2 linked regions of the Trichocoleus sp. FACHB-46 genome follow. The protein of the gene in region 1 interacts with the protein of each later gene in a pairwise test. Links are inferred from orthologs where the notes say so. Each region holds a gene or a part of one and is shown in the gene's direction. Other genes may lie near its edges.

Evidence for each region.
Region 2: the proteins of priA (region 1) and H6F72_RS05370 interact in binary tests that used the Escherichia coli proteins (3 or more experiments, as listed by UniProt). The link is inferred for Trichocoleus sp. FACHB-46 from one-to-one orthologs.

The regions. Positions count from the first base shown.
Region 1 is NZ_JACJOD010000014.1:242,706-258,195, forward strand. The notes cover bases 7,270-10,389. They hold priA (primosomal protein N'), read left to right. Parts: upstream 7,270-7,625; coding sequence 7,626-10,154; downstream 10,155-10,389. Other genes in these bases: H6F72_RS11470 (hypothetical protein), read right to left, coding at 10,173-10,389. Outside these bases: H6F72_RS11425 (circularly permuted type 2 ATP-grasp protein), read left to right, coding at 1-832; H6F72_RS11430 (alpha-E domain-containing protein), read left to right, coding at 846-1,796; H6F72_RS11435 (transglutaminase family protein), read left to right, coding at 1,827-2,729; H6F72_RS11440 (peptidase), read right to left, coding at 2,736-3,611; H6F72_RS11445 (nuclease-related domain-containing protein), read left to right, coding at 3,649-4,650; H6F72_RS11450 (glycogen debranching protein), read right to left, coding at 4,656-4,862; H6F72_RS11455 (GNAT family N-acetyltransferase), read right to left, coding at 5,005-5,520; H6F72_RS11460 (RNA polymerase sigma factor, RpoD/SigA family), read right to left, coding at 5,624-6,859; more of H6F72_RS11470, read right to left, coding at 10,390-10,661; H6F72_RS11475 (NAD+ synthase), read left to right, coding at 10,833-12,614; H6F72_RS11480 (hypothetical protein), read left to right, coding at 12,645-13,100; H6F72_RS11485 (carbohydrate ABC transporter permease), read left to right, coding at 13,187-14,089; H6F72_RS11490 (DUF2834 domain-containing protein), read right to left, coding at 14,075-14,782; divalent-cation tolerance protein CutA, read left to right, coding at 14,911-15,243; H6F72_RS11500 (inorganic phosphate transporter), read right to left, coding at 15,344-15,490.
Region 2 is NZ_JACJOD010000008.1:130,029-145,212, forward strand. Bases 2,167-4,980 are described here. They hold H6F72_RS05370 (single-stranded DNA-binding protein), read left to right. Parts: upstream 2,167-3,296; coding sequence 3,297-3,665; downstream 3,666-4,980. Other genes in these bases: H6F72_RS05365 (rod shape-determining protein), read right to left, coding at 2,167-2,813; H6F72_RS05375 (SIMPL domain-containing protein), read right to left, coding at 3,801-4,568; H6F72_RS05380 (EVE domain-containing protein), read left to right, coding at 4,709-4,980. Outside these bases: H6F72_RS05350 (HAD family hydrolase), read left to right, coding at 1-70; rod shape-determining protein MreD, read right to left, coding at 97-681; rod shape-determining protein MreC, read right to left, coding at 678-1,463; more of H6F72_RS05365, read right to left, coding at 1,806-2,166; more of H6F72_RS05380, read left to right, coding at 4,981-5,122; H6F72_RS05385 (PD-(D/E)XK nuclease family protein), read left to right, coding at 5,167-5,979; H6F72_RS05390 (SRPBCC family protein), read left to right, coding at 6,022-6,795; H6F72_RS05395 (TaqI-like C-terminal specificity domain-containing protein), read left to right, coding at 6,758-8,617; H6F72_RS05400 (tetratricopeptide repeat protein), read left to right, coding at 8,710-9,396; H6F72_RS05405 (class I SAM-dependent methyltransferase), read left to right, coding at 9,444-10,088; acs (acetate--CoA ligase), read right to left, coding at 10,189-12,162; H6F72_RS05415 (GAF domain-containing protein), read right to left, coding at 12,274-12,876; speY (deoxyhypusine synthase), read right to left, coding at 13,045-14,250. UniProt on the Escherichia coli protein: Plays an important role in DNA replication, recombination and repair. Binds to ssDNA and to an array of partner proteins to recruit them to their sites of action during DNA metabolism. Acts as a sliding platform that migrates on DNA via reptation.

The DNA.
Region 1 (15,490 bases):
CTACTCCAGTCACCTGCTAGAAACCTTGCTGAATCTAGCCCCAGAGCATCTGAGCGATCCTACCGTGGTGGTGCTGAGTCCTGGCATCTATAACTCAGCCTACTTTGAGCATTCCTTTCTGGCTCAGCAAATGGGCGTGCAACTGGTGGAAGGGCGAGATCTAGTCGTGGCGGATGGCTATCTACAAATGCGGACCACCAAAGGGTTGCAGCGCGTGGATGTAATCTACCGCCGCATTGATGATGATTTTATTGATCCCCAAGCCTTCCGCTCAGACTCGTTGCTCGGTGTTCCCGGACTGATGGAAGTGTACCGCTCTGGGCGAGTGGGGCTAGCTAATGCGCTAGGGACAGGCGTGGCTGACGATAAAGTCATCTACGCCTATGTGCCGCAGATTATCCGTTACTACTTGGGCGAAGACCCCATTCTCGCCAACGTGCCGACTTATCTGTGCTGGGAACCCCAACAACAAAGCCACGTTTTGGCTAACCTGGACAAACTAGTGGTCAAAGCTGCGAATGAGTCGGGGGGATATGGCATGTTGATTGGTTCCCAAGCCTCGGCAGCAGAGCGGGAAGCCTTTGCCGAGAAAATTAAGGCTAGCCCCCGCAATTACATCGCTCAGCCCACCCTTTGTCTCTCCCGAGTGCCTACCTTGATGGAAGAGCAAATCGAAGGTTGCCACGTCGATCTGCGCCCCTACATTCTCTACGGCAAAAACATTTATGTCAGTCCTGGCGGTTTAACCAGGGTGGCGTTGCGAAAAGGCTCTCTCGTCGTCAACTCCTCGCAGGGCGGCGGTAGCAAAGATACTTGGGTGGTCTGCAAGTAAGGAGATAAAAGTGATGCTCAGTCGAGTTGCAGATTCAATTTATTGGCTGAATCGCTATGTGGAACGAGCCGAAAATGTTGCTCGTTTTATTGAAGTGAATCTGAATTTATTGCTAGATTCTCCCCCTGGGGTAACTCAGCAATGGGAACCTCTAATCCTGACCACAGGTGATTTGCCTTTGTTTCAACAACGCTATGGTGAGGCGACCGCAGAGAATGTGATGCGGTTTCTCACCTTCGATCGCCACTATCCTAATTCCATCCTCTCTTGTCTGTCAGCAGCGCGCGAGAATGCCCGTTCTGTGCGTGAGGTGATCTCCTCCGAGATGTGGCAGCAGCTGAATGCCTTCTACTTTATGGTGAAAGAGGCGGCTGAGACAGATTCGCTGCCAGAGTGGCAGGACTTCTTTACTGAGGTAAAAATGTCTAGTCACTTATTCGCAGGCATCATGGATGCCACGATGACCCACGGCGAAGGTTGGCACTTTGGGCAGATTGGTCGCTTGTTAGAAAGAGCTGACAAAACAGCGCGGATTCTGGATGTGAAGTACTTCATCTTGCTCCCCTCCGCCAAAGATGTGGGCACCACCTTGGATGAGTTGCAATGGATGGCGTTGCTCAGATCAGCGAGCGCTTATGAAATGTACCGTAAGCGGCAGCGGCACCGAATCAACCCCACTGCCGTAGCGGAGTTTCTGATTCTCGATCGCGAATTTCCCCGGTCGATTCAGTTTTGCATCCTGCAAGCGGAGCGATCGCTGCATCGCATTACGGGCACCCCAACCGGAACCTGGAGCAATCCGACTGAGCGGGCAGTGGGACGGTTACGATCTGAACTCGGCTACCTGACGATTGACGACATCATTGAAGCAGGGTTACATGAGTTTTTAGATAAAATTCAGCGACAACTGAATGACATTGGCGAAAAAGTCTTTTCTACCTTTGTCGCCGTCAATCCGGTATAAGCATTGGCCCCTCACTCCTCCTGACTTTCCTTGCATTACCAAATCGCCCACACCACTACCTACAGCTACAGTCAGCCTGTGACGCTGGCTCCGCACTTGGTCAGGCTGCGTCCCCGCTGTGATGCCAGCCAATCCTTGCAGTCCTTCTCGCTGGTGGTTGATCCCAAACCACTGGGCATCTCGCAGATCACGGATTTAGATGGCAATGCGGTGGTTAAGCTGTGGTTCCAGCAAGAGTTGACCGATCGCTTGCAGATTCAAGTGTTGTCGCAAGTTGAAACCCTCCGCAGCAACCCTTTCGACTATTTGATGGAGGCTTGGGCGCTGAAGTTGCCGATTGATTATCCTGCCTCCCTCCATACACAGCTCAAACCCTACCTAAGCGGGCAAACGCTGCATTACTCCACCAGCCTTGATCCCGTCGCCGTGAAATTGGCCCAGGAGATCCATCAAGCGACTGGAGGAGATGCGATCGCGTTTCTCTCCGAGCTGAGTCAACGCATTCACCAAACCTGTAAACATACGATTCGAGAATTTGGCGAACCCCTAGCACCAGGGATCACCTGGGCGCAACGCTTAGGCTCCTGCCGCGATTTGACCGTGTTGTTTATGGAAGCTTGTCGGGCGATGGGGTTGGCGGCGCGGTTTGTCAGCGGCTACGAAGCGGGCGATCACCAAGCTACCGAGAGACATCTCCATGCTTGGGCAGAAGTATATCTCCCTGGAGCAGGCTGGCGTGGCTACGATCCCACCCAAGGTTTAGCCGTAGCCGATCATCATATTGCCTTGGTTGCCAGTGCAGCTCCAGCTTACGCAGCTCCCATTTCTGGGACGTTGAATCGAGCGGGTGCAGTGCAATCTAGCCTGAAATACCACCTATCGATTCAAGCCCGCACAGACTTTGGGCTATCCCAATTTGCCACGAATGCTTAACAGCTTTTAGTCGATAGGGATATCTTCGTTTGAGTCTTGCAGGGCGTGCTCCCACTCAATCTCTGGCATACATTCAAAGGCTTGACGCAAACAGGCTTCCCAATGTCTGCGAATTTGAGCTAAGTAAGGTGCGCCAATCCGGAGCCGCAGTTCATGCTTGATCCGGAAGCTATTAATTTCATACATGACCAAGCTGATCGGCGGCCCCACCGAGATATTGGATTTCATGGTGGAGTCAATCGATAGCAAGGCACATTTAGCCGCTGCTTCTAGAGGCGTCTCAAAGGTCAAGGTGCGATCGAGAATCGGCTTGCCATATTTAGTTTCGCCGATTTGCAAAAATGGGGTGTCTTTAGTGGCGTGGATGCAGTTGCCCTGACTGTAAATCATATACAGCTCTGGCTCTTGCCCTTTGATCTGTCCGCCGAGAATCACGGTACAGGTGGCATCAATGCCATCTTGCTGCAACCAAGAGCGGTCTTGCTCCTGAATTTGGCGCAGCTTTTCGCCGATGTAACGGGCAATCTCATAGAAGTTGGGCAAGGTATGAAGATTCACTTCTGCCCCAGACTGGAGGTCTTGCCGCAGCAGGGTTAAAGCGCCTTGCGTCACCGACAAATTCCCTGAGGTGCAGAGCAGCAGAATCCGCTCTCCGGGCTGAGACAGGTCAAACAGTTTTTGGTAGGTGGAGATGTAGTCAACGCCAGCATTGGTGCGCGAGTCCGCAGCCATGACCAAACCAAATTTAGTCAGGATTCCCAGACAGTAAGTCACGGTGGGTTCGGGGATGAAGAATTTTCCTTGATTGTAGAGCCAGAGCCGTTCTGGGAAAACTTTTTTTAAGATGAGCGATCGCCTTAAAAGATTGGGACAAGCGATCACCCAACGAGTTGAGCTTCAAAATCATGCAGGATAGCCAATGATTGTCAAAGAATTGGATGCTTTTGTCTCCCAAAATAAGTTTGCTAAGGCAGGGCGTACAGCCGAGGAGCAAATGGCATTCTACCTACGCCGCGCCTTTAGCGATGAGCAAAAGCTTTATGTGTTTAACGGGTTGCGTTTAGAGCAGGACAATGATGCGGCTCAAATTGACCATTTGATCCTGCACCGACATGGAGTCGTAATTATTGAAAGTAAAAGTGTTTCAGAGCAAGTCGAAGTGAATCAACATGGCGAATGGATTCGTTGGTTCAACGGCACTCCTCAAGGAATGCCATCTCCTATTCAGCAAGCTCGTAGACAAGCAGACTTTCTGAAGAAATACCTGAATGACCATGCAGATAGACTACGAGGAAAAATTTTAGGGTTACAAACTTACTTTGGTGGCATGGGCCTAGATGTTCTCGTTGCAATTTCTGACTCTGGCATGATCAAGCGCTCTGAAGGAATAACTTTAGAAGAGATTTCTAAGGCTGATCAAGTTGTAGAGCGAGTACAGGCAATCGTTGAAAAATATCGAAAAGCCAACAGCCTGTTTAGCCTCAATCTTAAAGATGCAGGCTACTGGTTCAATGACGAAGAACTGTCTAAGATAGCTGACTTCTTAGTTCAGCACCATCGGCCTTTAGGTCAACCCGTTTCTGAACCACCTTTAGTAGAAACGCCAAAGCTCAAAATTTCTCAGCTTGCTTCGCCCACTCAAGCAGCTACCTCCATACCAAAACTTCGTTTGTCGCCACAACCTAAAGAGGTCGTGGCTTCTCAGGCTCAAAGCTGCCAACATTGCCACAGCTCCCACTTGTCAGTCGAGTATGGCAAATATGGCTATTACTTGAAGTGCACTGAATGTAGCGGCAATACGTCAATTAAGGCAGTTTGCCCTGCTTGCAATGCCAAAGCAAAAATTCGCAAAAGTGGCAAACAGTTTTTCGCAGAGTGCGCTAGTTGTGAGACATCTGCGTTATTTCATACAAATCCTTGAGGCCGTTAGTCCAGCTTTAAAGCACTCGCAGGAACTTCATCCCAAGAATTGACCGTTCGCATCGTAGCAACCCAACCTGCTTTTTTTTGGGTTTCGGTGAGGTTGCTCTCAAACGACTCATGGCAATCCTTGGCGTGATCTTCACTGCAAGAAGCGATGCAAGAGTAGAGGATGCCAGAGGGATCAATTTGTTCGTTTACCCAAATTGTCATAGCGTCGTGTCTCCAAGCTTTGGGTTTACTATTCTATCTAAAAGAAATTTCTACAGGACAAGACGGTTCAGAGCAAGAAAAATCGTATCCTTTTTAACAATTTCCCAGAATTTGTAATGGCAGGTGCCAAAACTTGTTGCGCTTAACTGAGTTGAGTTATAGCAGGAGCGATCGCGGCCAAATTTGCCAGTGACTGACCCGTGACTCGACAAGTACGCCAATCGGGTAAAACATCGGCTCCCATCCGTTCATAAAACGCGATCGCTGGGGCATTCCAATCCAAAACGCTCCACTCTAGTCGACCACAATTTCGAGTGACTGCGAGTTGAGCTAGGTACGTCAGCAACGCTTTGCCAATTCCTTGACCTCGGTACTCTGGCAGCACAAACAAATCTTCCAGATAAATTCCTGGCTGAGTCAAAAAGGTGGAATAGTTGTGAAAAAACAGCGCAAACCCCACACCTTGAGCCGCCACTTCTGCCACCAGTGCTTCGGCATAAGGGCGATCGCCAAATAGATGCGACTCTAAAGTTGCTGGACTACCTACCACCTCATCAGATAGTTTCTCGTACTCCGCCAAGGCTTGAATTAAGGCAAAAATAGTCGGAACATCGGCGGCGATCGCAGGACGCACCACACAAGCAGTAGACAAGGCCATAAAGACAACAGGATAGACACGTCAAGGGCAATGCCAAACAGCCCTCGCTCTAGCCTACAATCTTCTTCCCCTTCCCTGCCAGGGAAGGCGCTAGGGGTTAGGTCTATTTCAGCCAACCTTTCAATCGTGCCGCCACTTGCGGACGACGGAGTTTGCGCATCGCTTTGCTTTGAATTTGGCGCACCCGTTCTCGTGAAAGGTTAAATAAACCACCAACTTCTTCCAGGGTGCAAGGTTCTCCGGTGGCCAAGCCATAGCGTAGAGAGATAATATCCTTCTCTCTCTGTGTCAGCACATCGGCCAACACTTCCCAGATATCTTGGCTCATCATCACTTCACTGATCTGCGCTTCTGGCGATTGGGTGTTGCCATCTTCTAGCAGATCCATCAGCTCTGTGTCTTCGCCTTTACCGACGCGATGATTGAGGGAGAGCGAGCGCCGCCGTACCTGTTGCAGCTCCCGGAGTTGCCGAGGTGAGACTTCTAAAGCTTCTGCTACTTCTTCTTCACTAGGGTTACGACCCAGTTCCCGCTTCAGATCACGGTGGACTTTTTTCAGCTTATTTAGCTTCTCCACCACATGCACCGGGAGACGAATCGTCCGAGCATCATTGGCGATCGTCCGAGTGATCCCCTGGCGAATCCACCAGTACGCATAGGTAGAAAACTTATATCCCTTATCGGGGTCAAACTTTTCAGTAGCGCGGTTCAGACCCAAAGCCCCTTCTTGAATCAGATCTAGAAAAGGCACGCCCCGATTCAAATATCGTTTGGCGATCGAGACCACCAATCGCAAGTTCGAGCGAATCATTTTGCGCTTGGCTACACGGCTCTGATAGAGACGGTGTTCGAGCTGCCGTTCTGTCAATTCCAGAGCTGCCGCTAAGTCTGCTTTGCTGGGATGACGGTCTAATTCAGTTTTGAGGCGTTCATGCAGTTCGTCGATTTCAACGAGATACTGGACTCGCCGCGCCAACTCGATTTCTTCGTTGGCTTTGAGTAGCGGGTAGCGAGCCATCTCCTTGAAGAAGGCACCTACAGCGTCATCCGATACAGTTTTGTTATAACCTGACAGCCTAGTCGCGATTTGTACCGTGGTATCTGGATCTTCCAACTCTAAGAGGCTGCTATCCCCTAAATCTAGAGCGTCGGGTGTGACTAAATCGGCTACACCTGGCTCTACTTCACCTCCAGCTAAATCAGCCTCCTCAAAAGTCGTCACACTTGTGAAATCAGGTTCTGTTTCGATTTGTAAGGTATTGGCAGGGTCAAACTCAGAAAAGCGCATATCAAAATCTAACTGGGTGTCTGGGTTAGAGAGGCTATTGGGTGGATACATATAACGAGGTAGCACTTGGCTTAGCAGTGTTCTCTTTGGGGCTAAGATTTAAGCTTTTAAGGCGGCTAAAGCGCTTCATTCACTCAGACTGAATCCAAGAACAACCATATAAGTGATATTTGATTCCAGTTTTGAAATAGGGTACGTAAATTACCAGAGACAAATTGCTCCAGTTGGAATATTAGGTACTTTGAGAATAAAGTTGGCCAAAAATAATTTTCAGCACTTTCTTCTCTAGTACGAGTGTTAAAAAGTCAACCTAGGTCTTCTGAAGCTGATGGGGAAATCAACTCGCAAACCCTTATTTCGCAGTCTCTGGAAGCACCCTGTTCTGTCAAGCGGGGTACTGATATCCGTAGTGACTAGTTAGAAAAAGTACTAGTACTCAAAAGAATATCCAGTAGGTGCGATAAAATCATTTAACTTTTTTAGTTTTAAAGTTGGATTGATCAACTTTTCTGTAACAACAGGATCTCATATTGACAAAAACATCCTTCTCTACCGTTGGGGAGAAATGCCCTATGCTCCTTAGATTGAAGTCTGAATCGCAGAAAATCTTTCTTATTTAATATTAATTTTATCTACCAGTTGATTAATACGAACTCAGCAATTAGCTTTATAGTTTTGAGCGTTAAATCTTTTGATTTGCCGCTTAAGCAAAGAATTTAGGACAAACTCAGGCTGGCTCCTTCCTTCTGGATCGAGGAAGTTAGGCGAAAATGAGACAGAGCGATTTTACGGGTCGTCTCGGGCCTTTGCAGTTGGGATGCGTTCTCGTATGTTTGATTCCAGTCTTAGTCTTGCTACTCCCCTATTGGCTGAGTCTGGGATCAATGACTCTTACCGTTTTGCCACCTTTTCCTGGGTTGAAGTTTTAGTAGACTGCCCTGGAGCCCAAGGGCTTTTCACTTATGCCTTGCCGCCTGATTTGACGGTGCAGCCGGGGGATATTCTGACAGTGCCGTTTGGGGCTCAACAAGTCGGTGCGATCGCAATTCACCTTTTAGCTCAGCTGCCTCCAGATCTACCTCCAACCCAGGTTAGAGAGGTGGAAGAGGTGGTCAGCACAGGGTTCTTTCCAGCTACCTATTGGACTCTACTGAACCAAGTTGCTGACTACTACTGCACTTCGCTGATGGCAGTGATTCGGGTAGCCCTGCCTCCTGGTTTATTAGGGCGATCGCAACGACGAGTCCGCCTGATTGAGCTAAAAGCTTTAGGTGGACTTGATCCCAGCGAATTAAGTTCAGTCGCGCAGCAAGTTTTAAGTAGGCTCCAAGCTCAAAAGCAGGGTAGCTACACTTGGCAGTATCTCCAGCAAAAAATTTCGGGTGCCGATCGGGGACTGCGAGAACTGCTGAAGCAAGGCTGGATCGAGAGTTACCTGGAACCTCCTGCCACAGTGCGTCCGAAGCTACGTCAAGCGGTTACTTTAGTGGCGGCTAGCCATCTGGAAGGCAGCCTGAGCCCACGCCAACAAGAAATTATTCAAGCCCTTCAGCGAGAAGGAGGGGATCTGTGGCTCAGTGATCTCCTCCAGCTTTGTCGGACTAGTTCTGGTACGGTGCAAACCTTAGCTAAAAAAGGTTGCATTGTTATTCAGCCGCGCGAAATTTTACGGGCTGAAGCAGGGGTAGCGATCGCGCCCGACCAACCCAAAGACCTCACCCCCGATCAAGCTCAAGCGCTTGCGACCATCACTTCACTCTCTGGCTTTGCCCAGGTATTACTGCACGGAGTGACGGGTTCTGGTAAGACCGAGGTTTATCTCCAGGCGATCGCCCCCGTCCTGCAACATGGTCAGTCAGCGTTAGTGTTGGTGCCAGAAATTGGTTTAACGCCTCAGCTCACCGATCGCTTCCGCGCTAGGTTTGGCAGCAAGGTTTGTGTTTACCACAGCGCCCTCTCGGAGGGGGAGCGGTACGATACTTGGCGGCAAATGCTTAGCGGTAGCCCCCAAGTGGTAATTGGGACGCGATCGGCGGTGTTTGCGCCATTGCCGCAGCTCGGCCTGATTATTTTAGATGAGGAACACGACTCCAGCTTTAAGCAAGACCAACCTGCTCCCTGCTACCATGCGCGCACTGTGGCTCAATGGCGAGCCGAGTTAGTCAACTGCCCTTTGATCTTAGGTTCCGCCACTCCTTCGATTGAAACTTGGGTCAGTGCCAAAGCTAAACAAGACGTTAACCCGCCCGCACCGCATTACTTGTCTTTGCCTAGTCGCGTGCGATCGCGGCCTCTGCCACCGATTGAAGTCGTTGATATGCGGCAGGAATTTCAGCAGGGGAACCGCACCATTTTCAGTCGCGCTTTGCAGGTAGCCCTAGAACGACTTCGAGAACGAGGCCAACAGGGAATTCTGTTTATCCACCGCCGAGGGCACAGCACCTTTGTTTCCTGCCGCAGTTGCGGCTATGTGGTGGATTGCCCCAACTGTGACGTCTCCTTGTCTTACCATCACACCCACGCTGAGGCGACTCAACTGCTGCGGTGCCACTACTGCAACCATACTGCTATCCATCCGCCTCAATGCCCGGAATGTAGCTCCCCTTATCTCAAATTCTTCGGCAGCGGCACCCAACGAGTCACGCAAGAACTGGCAAAGCACTTACCTGACCTGCGCTGTCTGCGGTTTGATAGCGATACCACCCGCACCAAAGGATCGCACCGAGCTTTATTAACGCAGTTTGCCCAAGGAGACGCAGATTTGTTGGTGGGCACACAGATGCTGACTAAAGGCATTGACCTGCCTCAAGTGACTCTAGTTGGCGTGATCGCAGCAGACGGCTTATTGCACCTGCCAGACTTTCGGGCCAGTGAGCGGGCTTTTCAGACTCTGACCCAAGTCGCAGGTCGCGCAGGCCGAGGCGATGAACCCGGACAAGTGATTATTCAAACCTATTCGCCAGAACATTTTGTAGTTGAGGCGGTGCAACGCCACGAATACGAGCCATTTGTCAGCGCCGAGTTACTGCAACGACAAACCTTACGATTTCCGCCTCACAATCGACTGGTACTGCTGAAATTTAGCAGTCCTGACCCACTAGCGGTCCAGAAAACAGCCAAACGCATTGCTGCGGTGCTCGCGCCTCAACAAGCAGAGTCAGGCTATGAATTACTGGGGCCAGCGCCAGCCAGTATCTTGCGGGTAGCGCGGCGGTATCGTTGGCAGGTGCTGCTGAAGTTGCCGCTGGATCGAGCAGTGGAGTTGCCCGACTGGAATGAGTTGCGATCGCTCTGCCCACCCAACGTCAGCATGACCGTTGATGTCGATCCGCTAAACTTGCTCTAAATTCAGCTCTACCAAATATTAATCAGGTGGTGACAAACCAGGCTCTACAATTTCTGTTGTAAGTTCTGGTTTGGGTGTGGATCGAGACTGGTCTAAACCTTGTTTCACCCAGCTGATGCACTCAGATTCACTAGAAAAGATTCTGGGGGCAGCGATGTTGTTGAGTCGGTTGGGGGGATAGTGATCGTAGAAATATTTACCTGCCATTTCAGAGACAATAATCAAGTTATGGCAGTAGGTATAGCGATGCTTAAAGCTCTCTAGGCTGCTTTCATACAGAGAGTTTTCGGCTAAATGCTCTTGAGCAATGCGAATAATTTCCTCTAGGTGACTAGAGTACATCTGAGCTGGATTTTCTGCTTGGTGGAATTCGCTTTTGTGTCCGACCTCCGCTAGTAGGCTATAGGAGTAGATGTAAGCTTTGTCCACCATGCCAAAGACAAATGGAATAATCAAATGACCTTTGTCAGGAACTGATTTTTCGTAGAGCAAACGGTTGAGTTCCATTGCCTATTTGGGGAGAAGCGAACCAAATACCGCACTATATACATCGCAACTGTAGCGCGGATAAGCTGAAACCAAGTTACACCTCGATCTGATTACCCTGAACCAGAACTAATCTGACAACTCATCTAAACTGAAAACAGCTCAGCTCCAAAAGATTTCAGCAATCTGTAGATGAAAATTGCGATCGCTCAACTTAATCCCACCATTGGCGATTTGACCGGGAACGCTCAGCGGATTCTGGCAGCGGCCCAACAAGCAGCAGCCCAAGGTGCACGTTTACTCCTGACCCCAGAACTCTCGTTGTGTGGCTACCCGCCTCGTGACTTGCTGTTAGATCCCAGCTTTCTAGAAGCGATGCAGCGAGTGTTGCGACAGTTAGCCCAGGATCTACCACCCGGATTAGCCGCTTTAGTGGGGACAGTGGAGTGGAATGAGCGATCGCTCGAAGAAGGTGGCAAACCGTTATTCAATAGCACCGCGCTTTTAGAGCAGCAACAGGTACGCCAGATTTTTCACAAACGACTGTTACCTACTTATGACGTGTTTGATGAGGACCGCTACTTTGAGCCAGGTCGCCAAATCAATCACTTTCACCTGGACTCCCTGCATGTGGGCGTGACTATTTGCGAAGACCTCTGGAACGATGAAGAATTTTGGGGCAAGCGCAGCTACACGACCAACCCGATCGCCGATTTAGCCCAAACAGGCGTAGCTTTCACCATTAACCTCTCTGCTTCCCCCTACAGCGTCGGCAAACGCAAAATCCGCCAAGCCATGTTGCAACATAGCGCCACTCGCTATCAGCAGCCGATTATTTATGTCAATCAAGTCGGTGGCAATGATGACTTGATTTTTGATGGCAACAGTTTTGTGCTGAATCGCCAAGGAGAGCTCATTGCCCAGGGTCAGGCATTCTCTAGTGACCTAGTGTTACTGAAGTATGACCCAGAACAGCAAGATTTAAGAGCGGTAGACGCTTCTCTTGCGGCGATCGCTCCTCACTCCAGTTCTGAAATGGCAGAAATTTGGTCCGCTCTCGTTCTAGGGGTTCAAGACTATGCCCGCAAGTGTGGCTTTTCGCAGGTGGTATTGGGTCTGAGCGGTGGCATTGACTCCTCTTTAGTAGCGGCGATCGCAGCAGAAGCATTGGGGCCAGAAAATGTTTTTGGTGTGCTGATGCCCTCACCCCATAGTTCCGAGCACTCCATTACGGATGCCTTAGATTTAGCCGAAAAACTGGGGATCAAAACTCATACACTGCCGATCGGAAATTTAATGCAGGATTACGATCAAGGATTAGCAGACTTGTTTGCTGGCACTGATCCTGGCATTGCCGAAGAAAACATCCAGTCTCGGATTCGGGGCAACTTGTTGATGGCGATCGCCAATAAATTCGGTCATCTGCTGCTCTCGACGGGCAACAAATCCGAAATGGCGGTGGGCTACTGCACCCTTTACGGCGATATGAACGGTGGATTGGCCGCGATCGCAGATGTGCCCAAAACCTGCGTTTACGCTCTCTGTGAATGGCTCAACTCTCCTTGTGAAGCTCATCAATTTTCTAGTCTCACGTCCAAAATCCAAAATCCAAAATCTGAACTAATTCCGACTCACATTCTCACCAAACCACCCAGCGCCGAACTCAAGCCAGGGCAAGTAGACCAAGATTCTTTACCGCCCTACGACATTCTCGACGACATTCTCGATCGCTTTATTCATGAGCACCAGCCTCCCGATGCGATCGTGGCGGCTGGTCATGATGCTGCCGTGGTCGATCGCGTGGTCAAAATGGTGACGCGGTCTGAGTTCAAGCGCCGCCAAGCTCCTCCGGGGATCAAGATTACCGATCGCGCTTTTGGTACTGGATGGCGGATGCCAATCGCTAGTCGCTGGGTTGCGGCTAGTACTCCAACTGCTGCATTGGCCTCTATGGCAGAAGCACCTAAGCATTAAGCCTTTCACAAAATAATCAACCACAAATTGATGACTTCGCTTAGTCTGAGACATAATTTACTAATTCGCTGGACTCAACGATCGCTCAAGTCGTACATTTCTCTTGCCTGCACTGCATCTTTACGAGCGAGTTGGGCGATCGCAGCTTTGTTAGGAAGCAATATAAATCTGTTCTGGGCTGCTCCCGGAACCGCAGGTGGGCTAGGAGGAGCTTGGTCGGAATGGTTGCCCTCAAGAGTGACTACCCAAACCGCTTGTTTGAGTAGAACCCGACAATTTTTGCTAGCTCAGCGCTTTGTGCGCGTTGCCTCAGACGGCACCCTGACTTACGGCGATGTCAACTCCAAGTTAAATATTTCGGTGTTCATGATTTGCTCCGAGTTGGGCGATCGCGTCTTAGTCCTGGTCAGCAGTCGGGATGTCAGCCAAGCAGAGCTACAAAGAATTCGCACCAACATTACCAACAGTTTTCGGGCTCAACCTTGATTGGCAGTGACAAGCAGAACCGATAATGAAAGTCGAAGCACCGTTCTTGTCCTTCCCATTTCTCTCGCCGCATCCTCTGAGCCGCAATGCAGAAATTAGTTTCTAAAGATGGCGTCTTTCTCAGACAACAGCTCACTCCCTATTTATTTCTGTTGCCAGCGCTGATTGTCTTGGCTCTAACAGTTTTTTGGCCTGCTCTACAGGCGTTTTACCTCAGTTTTACCCGCTTCGAGTACGACCTCACCCAAACTCCTCAATGGGCTGGATTCAGCAACCTAGAGCGTCTCTGGGCTGATCCGGTGTTTTGGCAAACGCTTCGCAATACAGTGCTTTACTTAGTATGCGTAGTGCCAATTTTAGTCATAGCACCTCTCGGTTTGGCAATTTTAGTCAACCAAAAGCTGCGCGGCATTCGCTGGTTTCGGGTGGCTTTCTACACGCCTGTTGTCATCTCGATGGTCGTGGCTGGGATTGCTTGGCGTTGGCTATACGCCGACAATGGCCTGCTGAATCAATTTCTCAAGGCGTTGGGGATGGCAGAAGGCATTCCTTGGTTAACCAGTCCTCGATTTGCCCTGTTTAGCGTCATGGCAGTGACGATTTGGAAAGGGCTGGGCTACTACATGGTGATTTATCTGGCGGGTCTGCAATCGATTCCGGCAGACTTGTATGAAGCCGCCGCGATCGATGGCTCCGATGGCATCAAAAAACATTGGGATATCACGGTTCCCCTAATGCAGCCCTACTTGTTTCTCGTGGCAGTGATTTCTTCAATCTCAGCAACTAAGGTCTTTGAAGAAATTTACATCATGACCCAAGGAGGACCCCGCAATAGCTCTAAAACAATTGTGTATTACCTCTACGAGCAAGCCTTTCAAGACTTAGAGATGAGCTACGCCTGCACAATTGGGCTAGTCCTGTTCTTGATCATTCTGAGCTTATCTCTTGTGCGCCTCTGGATTGGGGGCCAAGAATCAGCCGTGAGTTGAGTCGTAAGTAACGTCTGCGGTTGGTGGTGCGAGAGGCGACGAAGTCAGGTCTAATTCTGGCAGGGGAGGCCGCAGACAGAGGTAGAGCAAAGGCCCAAACAAAGGTACCAGAGCAGCTAGCCAAAAAAGCTGTGGGCTATGCAGACCCCGACGCGCCATGTCATCGTTCAACAAGGTCGAGAGCGGAAAGATCAGGCACATTAGGCAAAAATCAATGGCGATCAAGTGAACAAAAGACCTCGTTTGCCATTCCTGTACAAAGTTTCCCCAATCTCCTACTAGCAGCGCATAGGCAATCAAAGCGATCGCGCAAACCGTTAAACCAATTCCCATAGAGCGAGAATCTAACGTTCGTAGCCAGGCATCTTTAGGCCCAGAAAACTCTTGATTCGGCTGCCGCAACCCTAAGTAGGGCAGCAAACACAGCACCCCTGTCCCATTGGAGCCGAGAAAGTAAGGCCACGCCGGGATCGATTGCCTCCGACCGTCGGCAAACATCAGGCAGGCGTAGATCATGGGCCACACTCCCATGAGCCAGAAGATCACCACAAGATAAGTATTCAAGTCTGCCCAGCGGAGGGTGAGCAACTTGCGGGCGATCGCCCAAGTATCAGGTTGATCGAGCGGGGCCAAGCGGATGGTATAAACGACAAACCCCGCCCAAATCCACCACAGCAAAATCTTTCTAACCATGACCGAAAAGCGCCTGAAGCAGCGCTCAGCTCATTGATGTCCGCTCAGTCTAAAGTAGAAACGCAGCGGGCTACGTCTGCCTCAAGTCAAATCGAAAGTTAAATCAGAAGTTGAGTGGGAGGTCAAGTATGGAACTAGAGGCGACCGATGGCTATGGAGTTGTTTTAGTGACAGCCACCTCCCAAGCCGAAGCAGAGGCGATCGCAGAAACTTTGATTACAGCGAAGCTAGCAGCCTGTGTTAGTTTCACCCCTATTCACTCGATTTACACCTGGCAGGGGCAAGTCCACAAAGACCAAGAATGGCAACTTTTCATCAAAACAGATTTAGCGCAATTTGCAGCTTTGGTCGCTAAGGTTCAGGAAGTGCATTCCTACGACGTGCCAGAAATTATTGCCTTGCCGATCGTGGCAGGTTCCCCAGCCTATCTTCAGTGGTTAGGTGAGCAAGTACGCAGATAGGTTATTAATCAACTGTAGCCTGGGCCGCAGGAGCAGCGTTTTGATTACGGCCAATCTCATGTTTTGGTCAGCCGGATCGGTTGCACTGAAGCGATCGCTTTTATAACCACAGCAGGCGAATGCCAGCAAAGATTAGGGCTGACAGCACCGCTGCAATCGGAATAGTAACTAACCAGGCAAGACCAATCTCCCGCAAGGTGGCGAATTTCACGGCTTGCCAGCTTTTCACTAAACCAACGCCGACCAC
Region 2 (15,184 bases), on another replicon or contig:
CTGTATCCTCAGCGATCTCGTATCTGCAGTGCAGCATGTCGTAACTTGCTACCATCTAGTCCAAGCCTGAAATCATACAAGCTGAGAATTGTAGGTTTAAGGTTGTTCTAGCAGACCCATATGCTCCCACCAGCGGTTGAGAGGGAAGTAAACGACGGGAGCCCAAAGACTACTCAAAATTGCTGAACTCAAAGCAGTGCGCTGGTGGTATGTCCAGATTTCGGCCAGTGTCCGCATGGCTTGAACCGATGCGCCATCAAACTTTTGCAGACTAAATTGAATGGCAATCACAGTTTCTGCTAAGACAGCCATACCAAAAACAATCAGTGCCACAGAGATAAAGTCTTCTTCGATGTATCGCTGCTTCTGTAGACGAGCCGTTAACACACCCACTACTATCAAACTTAAAACATGAGTGGGATGAGGAGCCGTCATACCATCTTGCAGGAGCCCTAAGACTAATCCAGCGATCGCTCCTTGAAACACAGTCCGCTTAACGCTCCAAGCCACGACCCAGATTAGCAGCCAATTAGGACCAATGCCTGCTAGTTCCAGACCTGGAAAGCGTAGAGGCAGAGCCAGTAGGCATAAAAGCACAGAGACGACTGTTACAGTCCAATTTAAAAGCGAGCGATGATAAGCAGAACCTTTCAGCAGGTTTTTGAAGGAATCATTCCTCATGGGATATTCGACTTTGGAGTTGCGGGCGTAGAATTTTGAAGTTCGGCTTGGGTAGGATAAACGATTACCCATTCCAAGTAACTGATAGGGGCAGATAGCTCAATCACTGCTTCAGGCGCAGGGCTTTTATTCAGGTTGACTGACTCAACTCGCCCCACTGGCATACCGGATGGAAAAAGCTGACTGAATGTGGAAGTAGAAATCACATCGCCACGCCGCACATCTGGAACTTTATCAAAGAATTCCATCACTGCTCGGTTACCTGCTTGGCCTCGCATGAAACCCGTGTAGCGGCTGCGACTTACAACCACGCCGACTCGGCTAGTGGGATCACTAATGAGCAGAACGCGACTAGTATGAGGAGTGCTGCTGACAATCCGCCCGACCAAGCCTCCAGGCCCAGCGACCACATGACCTACCTGTAGGCCATCTTTGCTACCCCGACCCAAGGTAACTTGTTGCCACCAATGGTCGGCGCTACGCCCAATTACCGGAGCAGCAATTCCCTTTTGAGGTGTAGCAGAGGCATAACCGAGTAAATCTTGAAGCTTTTGATTTTGGCTTTCTAGCTCCACTAAGCGCTGCTGGAGTTCTAGAACCCGCGCGTTGGCAATTTGCTCTTCGGGGTTCGGAGCGCCTTGGAAAGGGCGAGTCAGACCTTGATAAACTTCTAGAATTGCCGCTCCCTGGGTTTCTCGCACTACCCAAGCTGTACTGAGGGTAAGACCCACCAGCAACATTCTTACGCCATATCGATCCCACCAGCGACGCAGTGTATACATGCAATCTAAACTATCTTGGTTTGAACTTACTTTCTAGGAATCCTTAGCTTGCTGAAATGGTTTCCTTGGCTGAAGGCAGGTTAGTGCTTAAGGCAAAGGAAGGCTAACAAATGCGATCGCCCAGCAGTGATAGCAGATTTAAGGGCCTCGTAAGATTTGCAGGGCAACGCTGGGCCTAGGGGGTTGCTCAAATTGAGTCTAGGGCCTGAAGAACTCAATCCCAGGAGACCCAAGTAGACTAAGGCAGAGCAATACCGCTCTCCAAACTAGGGAAGTGCGCGATCGTCTAAGGCCACCGGACTTAGGCGATCGCCAGCCCTGAAACACATCAATTTGATGTTGTTACATATGGCGAGAGCGACCGCTGAATACTCGTTCTAGCTGCTTGAAGTTCTCTAACACCCGACCTGTGCCTAATACAACACAGCTCAGGGGATCGGCAGCAACGTGAACTACAATGCCAGTTTCGTGACTAATCAGGGTATCAATGCCTTTTAATAGGGCACCTCCTCCAGCCAACATGATCCCGCGGTCAATAATATCCGCTGCCAGTTCAGGGGGAGTGCGCTCTAAGGTACGCTTAACAGCCTCAACAATCACTAATAGAGGCTCAGACATACTTTCGCGAATTTCTGGCCCCTTGATCGTAACGGTGCGAGGCAATCCAGAGAGTAAATGCAGACCCCGAACTTCCATCATGGCTTCATCAACTTCGTTGGTGGGGTAAGCGGAACCGATGCGGATCTTAATTTCCTCCGCTGTGCGTTCCCCAATTACCAAGTTATGAACTTTCTTCATGTACTGAGTGATTGATTCACTCAGCTCATCACCCGCGACTCGAACAGATTCACTCAGAACTGTTCCTTGTAAGCTTAAAACTGCGACTTCAGTGGTGCCGCCACCAATATCGATAATCATGTTACCGGTAGGTTCTGCCACAGGCAGTCCCGCTCCGATCGCGGCGGCAACTGGCTCATCAATCAGGTAAACTTCACGGGCACCCGCTTGAGAAGCTGCTTCCATGACCGCCCGACGTTCTACCCCTGTAACCCCACTAGGAATGCCAATGACGATCCGGGGTGAAACCAGCGTGCGGCCTTCATGCACCCGCCGAATAAAATGCTTCAACATCAGTTCTGCGGTGTCGAAGTCGGCAATCACACCATCCCGCAGGGGACGCAGAGCAACTACATTCCCAGGGGTCCGTCCCAGCATTTTTTTGGCATCTTCTCCGACCGCCAAAGGAATCCGGTCATCTTGGTCAATCGCCACCACCGAAGGTTCTTGGAGAACGATGCCTTTACCTGATACATAAACTAGTGTGTTCGCGGTACCGAGGTCGATACCCATGTCCCGAGATAAGGAAAAACGACTGAAAAGACCCACTAGTTTCTACGCCCCTAAACGAAATGCTGCTGCGCCTGAATACAATGTAGCCGAGGTGGATTTTATTACGTTTTTTATCCTGAGTCTAGTTAGATTCAGGTTAACTGTAAATCCCATTAATTACGCTAAGTTTGACGAATCTTTAGTCACATTCCTAGGAGTGGAGGCTGAAATCAGGATGAATTTTGAATTTATCTGATCTTGATAACTTTTATCTTAACGACTATTTGTGCTCTCACTAACAAATCTACAACCTTTATTGGGTGATAAATTGAGGCTCATGAGGCTCAAGATTAGTAAAAGCGCTAAAATTTTTGAACCACTTGTTCAGCTACTAGAAAGAGCGCGATCTCAAAACCAGTCATCAACCATGAAGCGGCGATCGCGACTAGAAAACATTCGATATACTATAGGTACGCTTGTACTAACTGTTGTAATCATAATCCTATGAGTCTTAACGTTGTCACTTTGGTCGGTCGGGTAGGCGGAGATCCAGATGTCAAATTTTTTGAATCGGGTAGCGTAGTTTGTAATTTGACCCTAGCAGTGGACCGACGGACCCGTAATAATGACCAGCCAGACTGGTTCAATTTGGAGTTGTGGGGCAAAACAGCACAAGTAGCGGCTGACTATGTGCGTAAAGGCAGCTTGATCGGCGTGAGCGGGGCGCTCAAGTTTGAGTCTTGGCAAGATCGCAATACAGGTGCAACACGTTCTAAGCCTGTAATTCGCGTCGATCGCCTAGAACTGCTAGGTTCCAAGCGAGACAATGACGCTGGTTCTATGAACAATTACGGCGGCGATGACGAGTTTTAGCGGAGTTGCCAGAGTCTTGCACCTGAGCTTTTGATTGTGTGTAACTGTGATGGGTAGGGGCAGGTCTTGTACCTGCCCTTTTATGTTGGGGCAGCTGCTCAGAAGCCCCTAGGAAGTCACCCACGAGAGGTGCCCTTAATACCGAATCTCTAGGGTGACGCTGGCATCAATTTCTTGCTCGCCACCCACTACAGGCGTATCAGCCATTTCAGCTCGCTGCAATTTAGAGAAGGCCATGACGGGGCGAGGGGGGGGAGTGCTGGCTCCGTTGACCTGGATACTGACGATTTCCTGGGCCGTGAAGTTGAGCGCTTCCAAAACAGCGTTGGCTTGCTGTTGGGCATCCTGGGTGGCTTCGCGTAGCGCTTGTTTTTGGGCAGCGGCGATCGCGGGGTCTGGAGCCACAAAACTCACACCGTTGACTCGCGTCGCTCCTGCTTTGACTGCGTCATCAATAATGGTGCCTGCTCGTTGTGTATCAACCCGAAAGCTGACGGTATTGGTAGCAATGTAGCCGACTAAGCGTTGCGTGTTGTTCTCGTAACTGTAGTTGGGGTTGAGGGTGATGCCTGTAGTTTGCAGTTTCTCCACATTGCGTGCCTTGAGCAATGCCACGACTGCCGAAGAGCGCTTGGCGGCTTCCTGCTGCACAGCTTCTGCGGTTTTGCCTTGCACTTCTACGCCTAGCTCAACTTGAGTCAAGGTGGTAGGAATTGTTTCGATGCCACGGCCAGTGACGGTAAGGGTTCTTAGCATTCTCTCTGCGGCTCTCTCTTGAGCGAGAACAGGATTGGCAAAAGTGAGGCTCAGTATTCCTAGGGCGATTGGTAAGGCTGTCCAGCGCTGCCAGGAACGGGATGGCCAAGAGCGCGATGGGCGATGGGACATCTGGGCTTGGTACATAAAATGGTTTCTCCTCACGATCGCAAGTATGGGGAATAAATGGCTTTGATGTTCCTAATCTGTCATCCCCAGTGGTACAAAGTCTGATTGGTTACATTTTTAGAAACTTACAGACTTGGTAACAGAGGAAAGCGATCGCGATGGCTTATTGGTTGTTGAAGAGTGAACCCCCAGTTTATAGCTATGCAGACTTGGAGCGAGATGGCCGCACGATTTGGGATGGGGTGAACAATAATCTAGCGTTGAAGCACATCCGCACCATGCAGCCGGGAGACTTAGCGCTGATTTACCACACAGGCGACGAGCGCAGCGCAGCGGGCATTGCTGAGGTGGTGAGTGAGCCTTATGCAGACCCCGCCTTAGCTGACCCGAAACGAGCCGTGGTGGATGTGAAAGCCGTGCGATCGCTGCCGCAACCTGTGACTTTGGCGCAAATTAAGCAAGACAGCAGCTTTGAAGGCTTTGATCTATTGCGGATTAGTCGGCTTTCAGTGGTGCCCGTTTCGCCTGAACATTGGCAACGAATTCTGCAACTGGCAGGGGAGTCCTCCTAGAATCATCTGTAGGCGCTCCATCCTCACTCGCATTTCTGTCATTCATGGCTTACCACCTTTCTGCTGCGAAGCTGCAAACCTACCATCGCTGTGCCCAGTCCTACTATTTCCGCTACGAACGAGGGATTAAAACGGCTGCTTTTTTTGGGTCTGCGTCTCTCGGTACAGCGCTACACGAGGCTTTAGCGCAGATCTACCGCGATTGGCACTATCAAGACCCGATTCCCGGACTCGATTGGGTGGAATACTGCTGGAGCCAGCACACTCAAGGACTCAGCCCTACTCAGGTGACAGATGGGCAGGTGATGTTGCAGCGCTATCACGAGCGCTTTATGGCTAGCCAAACTGCGATCGCGCGTCCAGTAGCTGTGGAAGGCAAAATTCAAGGATCGCTCCAAGTCGAAAATCTAGAATTTACTTTGGCAGGACGCTACGATCGCCTCGATTATTTAGCGGATGGATTGGAACTGATCGACTACAAATCCAACAAAGACACTAAGCTGTTAGACCCAGCAGAGATGAATCTGCAAATTGGGCTGTACTACTTGGCTTTAGAGCAAACTTATCCGCAAACCCTACGCCGCTTGAGCTTAATTTATCTCCGCACAGGCGAGAACATTAGCTTTGAAGTGACTCCAGAACATAAGCAACGAGTAGAATCTGCCATTGGTGATTTAGCGCTACGCTTGCGAACAGATGCAGCCTGGGAACCTACAACTGGCGGGCACTGCGATCGCTGCACCTATGCTCGCTATTGCCCAGGGGTGCAAGCGGAACCAGAACTATTGCCGATGGATGCCAAACCCCGACCAGAACTACAGTTGGCCCTGAGCTTAGCACTGGATTCGGCAAGCTAAAGACTTTCGGGGTGCTGGTGGCATTCAGCGGGTTAACAGGCTATGGTCAAAGACAAATTGCCAATTGCCTTCTGCTCTATGCCTGCCCTCTCTACAAATCGTGTTTTAGCGAATGCTCGTACTCGGTGGGTATCTGTACGAACTAAAACTTTGCTGCGGTTCGGCGGGCTGACAACGGCCCTGTTGCTGACTGTTACATCTCCCTTAGCAGCTAGGGCCGAGCTATTTAATAGTCCCCTGGAGCGGCTGCCCGTGGCAGAACGAGTGGCGTTACGCAGCGGCAAGGTAGTAGTAACAGGCGATCGCGGTCGCTATGTGGCTAAAGTTCTGGTCAAAGCCTCTCCAGATGTAGTTTGGTCAGTGTTGACCGACTATACCAATTTGTCCAAATTTCTTCCCAACGTGGTTTCTAGTCGTCTGATCGAGGCGCAGGGCAACCGCAAAGTGGTGGAGCAAGTGGATGTGCGTCAAGTGTTTCTGGTCAGTAGGCGATCGCGCTTCCGCACTGAGAATATTGAGACCGCAAAAAAACGAATTGATTTTCGGTTGCTCGAAGGAGATATGAAAACGCTCCAAGGATATTGGCAAATTGATCCCGTTGCTACCTATCCAGGGGCTCCTGTCACTCAAGTTTTGCTGACGCAAGACATTACGGCTGAACCTGGTACAGGCACCCCGAAGGGACTGTTCTACAACTTGTTTCGGAATGGCTTGAATGAATCTTTAACCGCGATTAGCCAAGAAATCGGTCGGCGAACCTTGCAGGCAACAGCCCACCATGCTCAACCGCAAACCTCCCCCACCAGTTCCTTCTGACTCTATTTTCCCGGACAGCATTAGGGCATCACCACTGCCGATTGGGGTTTGCTACACACCCACGGCAGTAGTGGATTACATGGTGGAAAACACAGTTGGACGGCTGTTAGCGGTTAAAACGCCTCAACAATTGTTGGGCAAGCTCCGGATTCTCGACCTAGCCTGCGGTGAAGGCATTTTCTTGTTGCGAGCTTACGCTTACTTGTTGGCTTGGTACCGCGATCGCTACATCACGGCATACATACAAGGCGAAGCACTGATCGCAGAACTGCCACTGCAACAAGCCAGTGATGGCACTTGGAATCTGGCGATCGCAGAACGGTGGCGGATTCTCGGGGAGCACATTTATGGGGTGGATATTGATGCCCAAGCGGTTGAGCAGGCTCGGCGGTGTTTATTGAAAATAGCTGGCCCCCCTAGCCCCCCAAACTTGGGGGGAACAAGAGTTCTAATTGACTTGGAGAACAACCTTAAGTGTGGCAACGCCATAATTGGCGAGGAATTGGGCGATCGCTCCCCTGCATCATTTCCAATCAACTCCAACCAGGCTTTTAACTGGCAAGAAGAGTTTCCGGAGGTGATGCAGGCAGGAGGGTTTGATGTGGTGATTGGCAACCCTCCCTATGTTGGCTCGGAGTGGATGACCGAGCACCTGCCCCAGTGGCGGCATTACTGTACGCAACATTATCAAGCCGCTGCTGGCAATTGGGACTTGTTCTGCGTATTTATTGAGCAGGCGATCGCCCTCTGCAAGCCCCACGGTTTAACCAGTTTGATTGTGCCGAATAAACTGGGTTCTGCCAGATACGCGGCCCAAGCTCGGCAAATTTTAACCGTGCAGAATCAACTGTTGACCATTCGCGACTATTCCAGGGTGGCAATTTTCCCGGTCGCGGTTTATCCCATTGTTTATACGGCCTGCAAACGACTGCCGGAATTAACTTCACAGGTGCAATACGAACGCATGGAAGTAGCCGCTAATAGTGCGATCGCTGGTTCAACTCAGCAATGGTTGGATTACCAGCGCTACTTTATGCCCGCAGGCAAACCTTGGCGGCTCGGTTCTAGTTTGCATCAAACTGAGTTGTGCGATCGCTTGCAATCCCAGTTTCCACCCCTCTCAACGGTGGCAGAAGTTTTGGGAGCCGCAACCGTAGGAGAAGCCTATGCCATGCAGTCTTTGATTGCCGATGAAGCTTGCCCCCAAGCGACCGATTTGAAGCTGATTAACAGCGGCACGATTGACCGTTACTGCGACCTCTGGGGGCAGAAGTGCTTGCGCTATTTGGGCCATGCTTATCGCTATCCCATCATCCCAGCGACGCAGCACTCTCACCTGCCGTCCAAGCGACAACGGCAAGCTCGCCAACCCAAAATTATTGTGGCTAGCATGACTCAAGTTTTGGAATGTGTAGTGGATGTCGCAGGAGATTTCGTAGCAGGAAAATCGACTGTGATTATCCTCACCTCACTGAATTTGCATTACCTCTTAGCGCTGTTAAACAGCAAATTAATCAGCTTTTACTACCGCAACTTATATGGGGGAGACTGCCTCAAAGGAGGCTATTTGCGAATCGGGCCGCAACAGTTGCGATCGTTGCCTATTTGCCTTGCTCACGACTCACTATTCACGCAACCCAATCAACATTTAGTCTTGCTAGCGCAGCATTTGTTATCTCTTCAGCAACAGTTAGTCACAGCCGAAGCTGCTGAATATCGCCACAATTTGCAGGAGGGTATCTACACTTTGGAACGCCAAATCGACCAATTCGTCTACGACCTTTATGGACTCACGGCGGAGGAGCAGCGGCTCATTAGTTAGGTCACTAAAATATAAGTGCTAAAAAATTACTTCTACTTAGTTTTTGTGACCCAAAATCATCAAAACTTGCTTAATTGTTGTGGCTGGTAATAGTGCGAAATAGTTTGATTTCTGGGTTGGTCATTAGCAGTAGCTTGTGGTTAGCAACATCAGTAGCAGCCGCTCCATCGGCAAGCGAATATCGTCAACTAGGTCTCGCTTATCGAACCCAAGCACGTTATTCAGAAGCGATCGCCGCACTTCAGCAAGCGGTAGAACTAGAACCCAACAATTTGTCTGGACGCATTACCCTAGGATGGACGCAACATCTGGCAGGCCAAGAAACTGCGGCAATGGAATCGCTGTTTCAGGTGCTGTATCGCGATCCTCAGTCAGTTCCAGCGTTGAATGCGTTAGGCATCGTCTATTTGGTGCAGGGTGACTTGAACTCTGCTGTCCTCACTCACACTTGGGCCGCTTGGCTAGAACCTGATAACGAAATTCCTTACTACAACCTCAGCTTGGCGACTCACCGTTTGCGAGAGTATGGCTGGGCCAGCTTAGCCGCACATCGAGCCGCTGCTTTGGAGCCAGACAATTCTCACCCTTGGGTGGCATTGGCAATCATTAACTGGGATGGCGGCGATCGCGCAGCAGCGACCAAAGCTTACGAGCAAGCCTTGGCGCTAAATGGAAACTATGGCGATCGCGCCTTTCTGAGCTATCTCCAAGAAGCTGGATTTAGTGCGGCTCAAATCCAAGTGGCGGAGCAAGTTTTGTCAGCGACCGTCTCACGTTAAGTTTCTTCATTAAAATTTGGGAAGTAGAGACTATTCCCGCTGACATCATGCCCCTACAACCCAGCGATCGCACCAAGCTAGACCCCACCGAAGACACAGTATTTTATGGATTGCCTCGTTTTGTCACTCACGTAGACGAAGGATTCATCCAGCAGCTCACTGATTTGTATCGCGAACGGTTGAAGCCTCAGACACGCATCTTGGACTTGATGAGCAGTTGGGTTTCCCATCTACCAGATGGGATCGAATTTGCTCATGTCGAGGGGCATGGACTCAATGCGGAAGAGTTAGCCCGCAATCCACGCCTGAATCACTACTTTACCCAAGACCTCAACCAGGAGCCGAAACTACCGCTACCCGACCAATCGTTTGATGCAGTGCTCAATACCGTTTCCGTGCAGTATTTGCAGTACCCCGAAGCGATCTTCAGTGAGATTCATCGTGTTCTCAAGCCCGGAGGCATTGCGATCGTTAGTTTTTCGAATCGTATGTTCTACCAAAAGGCGATTCAGGCTTGGCGAGACAGCTCGGAGGAATACCGAGTAGAACTGGTCAACCGTTACTTCACATCTGCACCTGGATTTTCTGCACCTGAAGCGATCGCTCGGCGGGCGCAAGTACCCAGTTTCCTGCAAATGCTTGGCGTTGCAGGGGGTGATCCCTTTTATGCCGTAATTGCCCAGCGGGTTTAAAGCAGGAACCTAACCCCAGTCCCCTCCCTCGTAGGGAAGGGAGCTAGATTCTAAAGTTCTTTTCCGCGTCGGAGAGGGGTTTGGGGAGAGGTTAGTTTAGTTAACCTTCGTCGCGGAGAGCCTCTAGGACGTTGCGATCTTCCAAAGTGGAAGTATCTCCGGACACGGCATTGCCACTGGCGAGATCTCGCAGCAATCGGCGCATAATTTTGCCCGATCGCGTCTTGGGGAGGGCATCGGCAAATCGAATATCTCCGGGACGGGCGATCGCGCCGATTTCTTGGCCCACGTGTTGCTTTAGTTCTGCTTTCAGAGCATCACTGCCCGTGTGTCCCCCTTCTAGGGTGACGAAAGCCACAATGTCTTGCCCTTTGAGTTCATCGGGTTTGCCGACCACCGCAGCCTCAGCTACGGCAGGGTGCGAGACCAACGCCGACTCAATTTCCATCGTGCCTAGACGGTGCCCTGCTACGTTGATCACATCATCCACACGACCCATCACCCAGTAGTAGCCATCTTCATCGCGTCGGGCGCCATCGCCTGCAAAGTAGATATATTTGCCATCTTTGGGTGGAATGTGCTCCCAGTAGGTTTTGCGGAAGCGATCGGGATCGCCATACACCGTTCGCATCATTCCGGGCCAAGGATGCCGTACGGCCAAGTAGCCGCCTTGGTTGGTGCCGACGGATTCTCCTTCTAGATTCACCACATCAGCCAAGATGCCAGGGAAAGGCAGGGTCGCTGAGCCTGGTTTGGTGGCGATCGCACCCGGTAGAGGCGTAATCATAATGCCCCCAGTTTCGGTTTGCCACCAAGTATCCACAATCGGGCAGCGCTCACCACCAATCACACGGTGGTACCACATCCAAGCTTCAGGGTTGATGGGTTCGCCTACGGTACCTAACAAGCGTAGAGAGGAGAGATCTCGCGCTTTCGGTATGTCTTCGCCCATTTTGATAAAGGCGCGAATGGCCGTAGGTGCGGTGTAAAAAACATTGACCCCATGCTTTTGAATCACATCCCAGAAGCAGCCAGGATTCGAGGCGCGGGGTGCCCCTTCGTACATTAGTGTGGTCGCACCGTTGGAAAGTGGGCCGTAGACAATATAGCTGTGTCCCGTAATCCAACCTACATCAGCGGTACACCAATACACATCTGTGTCTTGCAGATCAAAGATCCACTTGGTTGTCATGTGGGTGTAGAGGTTGTAGCCACCTGTGGTGTGCACCACGCCTTTGGGTTTGCCTGTACTACCTGAGGTGTAGAGGACAAACAGCAAATCTTCGCTATCCATCGGTTCAGCAGGACAATCCGCCGACATCTGCGGCTGCAACTCGTGCCACCAATGATCCCGACCGCCGAGTTGCATGGGGATCTCTTGTCCCGTCCGCCGTACCACCAGCACATTCTCGACACTAGGAGCCGCACCATCGGCTAAAGCTTTATCCACTTGGGTTTTCAGCGGCACGATCGCGTCTTTGCGCCAGCCACCATCGGCTGTGACCACGACCTTGACTTGACCATCGACCAAGCGATCGCGCAACGCCTCAGCACTAAAGCCGCCAAACACGACCGTATGCGCTGCCCCAATCCGCGCACAAGCTAGCATCGCGATCGCAGCTTCCGGGATCATCGGCATGTAGATGCCCACACGATCGCCCTTCTCCACACCCAAATGCTTCAAGGCATTAGCAAACTGGCACACCTCACGATGCAGTTGGGCATAGGTGAGCGTCCGCGAATCTCCCGGTTCTCCTTCCCAAATCAAAGCCGCTTTGTTGCGTCGCCAGGTGGTCAAGTGGCGATCGAGGCAGTTGTAAGAGATGTTGATCTTACCACCGACAAACCACTTGGCAAAGGGTGGCTGCCAATCCAGCACTTGATCCCACTTCTGAAACCAGTGCAACTCTTGTTCGGCTAGCTCGGCCCAAAACTTTTCTGGGTCAGCCTTGGCGCGATCGTAGAGTTGCTGGTAGTCTTCCAGACTCTTGATCTGAGCTTTTTGAGAGAACTCAGCCGCAGGCTGAAATAAGCGCTTTTCTTGAAGAATGGATTCAATCGTGGATTCTGACATAGCTCTTTCTATCACCAGGACGGCTCCTCCAAAAACGATACTTCGTTCTTGGGTCAGTTGGGCAGAACTATATCTTGATTTTGTTTAAGTGTTGACTGAACCGTTGCCCATCTAAGTGTCCCGAATGGCTGGAGCCGTCGCTAAGCGAGTGGCGCTTTGCTGCATCCGTTTAATTTCTTCTGCAGACCACTGATGGGGCGCTTGGCAATGATGCGCGATCAGCAAGCCCCACAAGCCTTTACTGGTAAGGACAGGCACAACAAGATTGGCCCGCACCTGGAGACTCCGCAGAAAATCCCGGTGGCACTCTTGAATGGGTTCTGTCTCGATGTCGGCGATCGCTCGAACCCGTCCATCTAAGTACAAAGCTGCATACTCGTCGTTGAAGCAATCATCAGCGCCAGTTGATCCCAAAATCGACAACTGCTCAGCGCTCAAGGACTCGAAGGTAACTTGGCCTTTCCATCGTTGATAAAAGTAGTACAAGACCACGCGATCAGCTTGGAGCATCTGTTTCAGCTCATCGGTCGTTTTTTGGACCAAGGTATCTCTTTCTAGACTTTGGGCTAGACGTTTGGCAACGCGGCTCAATCCTCTGTCCTGCTGGTCTAAGGAGTGAGAATTCAGTTCATCAAAATTACTACGCACAGGTTGAGGAGGGGTACGAAGTTCAATAAGTTGGTAGCGATCAGCCAGTGCACTGCGCTGATTCAACCTGGAGAGATTAGCGGTTTCTGGTTCTATTTAGAAGGGATAATTTACGGAATTTTGATCAAAGTTTTTCGAAGTTGGCGATCGCTCTTTTCCCCTGACAACAAAAATCCCCCTCACCGAAGTCAGGGGGAGCTAATTTGAGTGAAGACGTTCACTCAGAAGTGACGTTTATTTGCGAATCGGAGTGCCGCAGGGATAAGTTGCCACAGGTTCGCGCTTGGCTGCTTCGCTCTTGATAGTCTCAGCCACAGCCACCAGCGATCGCTCTGTTGCCGATTCCGCTTTTGCTGCCAAGTAGTCAGCCTTCAGTTTCGCCAGCATTTCTTCCCGGCGATCGTAGAGCCGCTTCAGGGAACGAGGCGCACATTGGTTGATCACATAAGCGGTCATGATGGGTAGCGCGATCGTGCTGTCGGTGTAGCAAACAATCGTGCTAGGCAGTTCATCCGGGTCAACCTTGCCCCAACTCACAGCTTCGCTAGGAGTAGCCCCGGAAAGACCACCTGTATCTGGGCGAGCATCAGTGACTTGGATAAAGTAGTCGTGACCTCGTTCCTCTAGCCCCAATACTTCATGCAGTTGGGGTTGCGTTTGCAATAGGAAGTTCTTAGGACTGCCACCGCCGATGATTAGCGCGGCACTCTTACCTTCTTCACCAGCGACACCAGACTCGCGCGCTGCATAGGCGATCGCTGCGGTTTCATTCACATCCAAGGAAGGATCAATCACCAACTCAGAGCCTTCTAGCGCCAAAGCAGCTACGTTCATGCCAATCGAGCTGTCTCCGGGAGAAGAGGTATAGATGGGAACGCCGCACTCATAGGCTGTTGCCAACAGGCAAGAATTCTGCACACCGAGTTGCTTCTCTACTTCTCGGACATACTTGCCGAGCAAATGGTGAAATTCCGCCGTACCCATCCGCTTCTGGAACGGTTCCGCCCGCAAAATCTCGCGAATGAAGGCGTCGGTTTCCAGTAGCACATCGTAGTGGAACACAATATCGTAGATTCGGATGCGGCCTTCTTGACGTAGTTTCACGTCATCCAAAAAGGGATTGCTGGAATAGAGGCTCAACCCCAAACCATAGTGCATGTCATGGTAGAGATTAGCGCCCGTGCTGATCATCCAGTCAATAAAGCCATTCCGAATTAGGGGAGCTAGGACTGAAACTCCAAAGCCCGCCGGAGTCATCGCGCCAGACAAACTCACCCCAACAGTCACGCCCTCCTGCATCACTTCTTGGCTCAGTAAGTGACAAATCTCGCGCAGGCGAGCGGAGTTGTAAGCTGTGAAATAGCCGTCGATTAAATCAACGACGCTGATTTCAGCAGGCATGGGGGCGGGTGCGATTTTGTGGCTGAGCAATTTCGACATTTGTACGCTCCAAAAAGAACAAAAAGCATAAAGAAGAGGAGAAATGGACACGCAGCTACCTAATGCGATCGCGATTGACAAACGAGCTAGGAAGCCCAGTTCAATCAACTCAAACGCTACTAGGTTTTCTTATCTGCAACCTTGAAAGAAACTTTCAAAGTCATGTGATCCGATTGGTCAACGAAGTTGGCAACGCTTAGGTGAGTAGGTACCCAAGCAGCCAAGAGATTCGATTCTGTCGTTCTGTCCAGTAGTGGCAGAACTCCACAGACTCAAAACTTATGTTTGCTGCATCAACTAAACCTAGGCACAGAATTCCCTAGGCCAGATGAAAAAGGACATCGTACAGGTCAATATCCCTTGACTAAAAGCTCTGATAAATCTGAAAAACATCAGAACCATTAATCCAGCTATTTAATTCAAAAAAGACTCCACCTAAGGAGCGCGATCGACCCAGTTCGCCACTATTTCTAGAGATAGGGTTGCTTATCCTCTGACTCAGCAAGAGTATCTACTAGCAATCGCGAACCTGGTAGTTACAGGCCGATCAGCTCATACTGGGTGCTTCACAACGGTCAGCCCAAGACAGTGCGGGATCGCACTGCCGTTTCCGTTTCAATTTCATTTCCAGGTACCAAAGTGGTCTCCACGGGTACCCGACCAAGGAAAGGAGTTTCAAGGCTTTATACGCGACCTCAAACACCAACTGCTACAGTTTAACACCCACGTCTGAAATCAGCTCAATAAAACTACGGAAACTGCTGGGATTCTCCAAGCAAACCTCCTCAAAGTAAGGGTTCTTACGGCTTTCTCTATCGCTTGGGTGAGTATGCCGCGCCTAAGGGCATTCCTTTGCAGTTTTTCGTCTTAAGCATTACAATATCTGCTCCGTTTTAGTCAACCTATGTAGGCGAAGAAACAAGATAAACTGGAG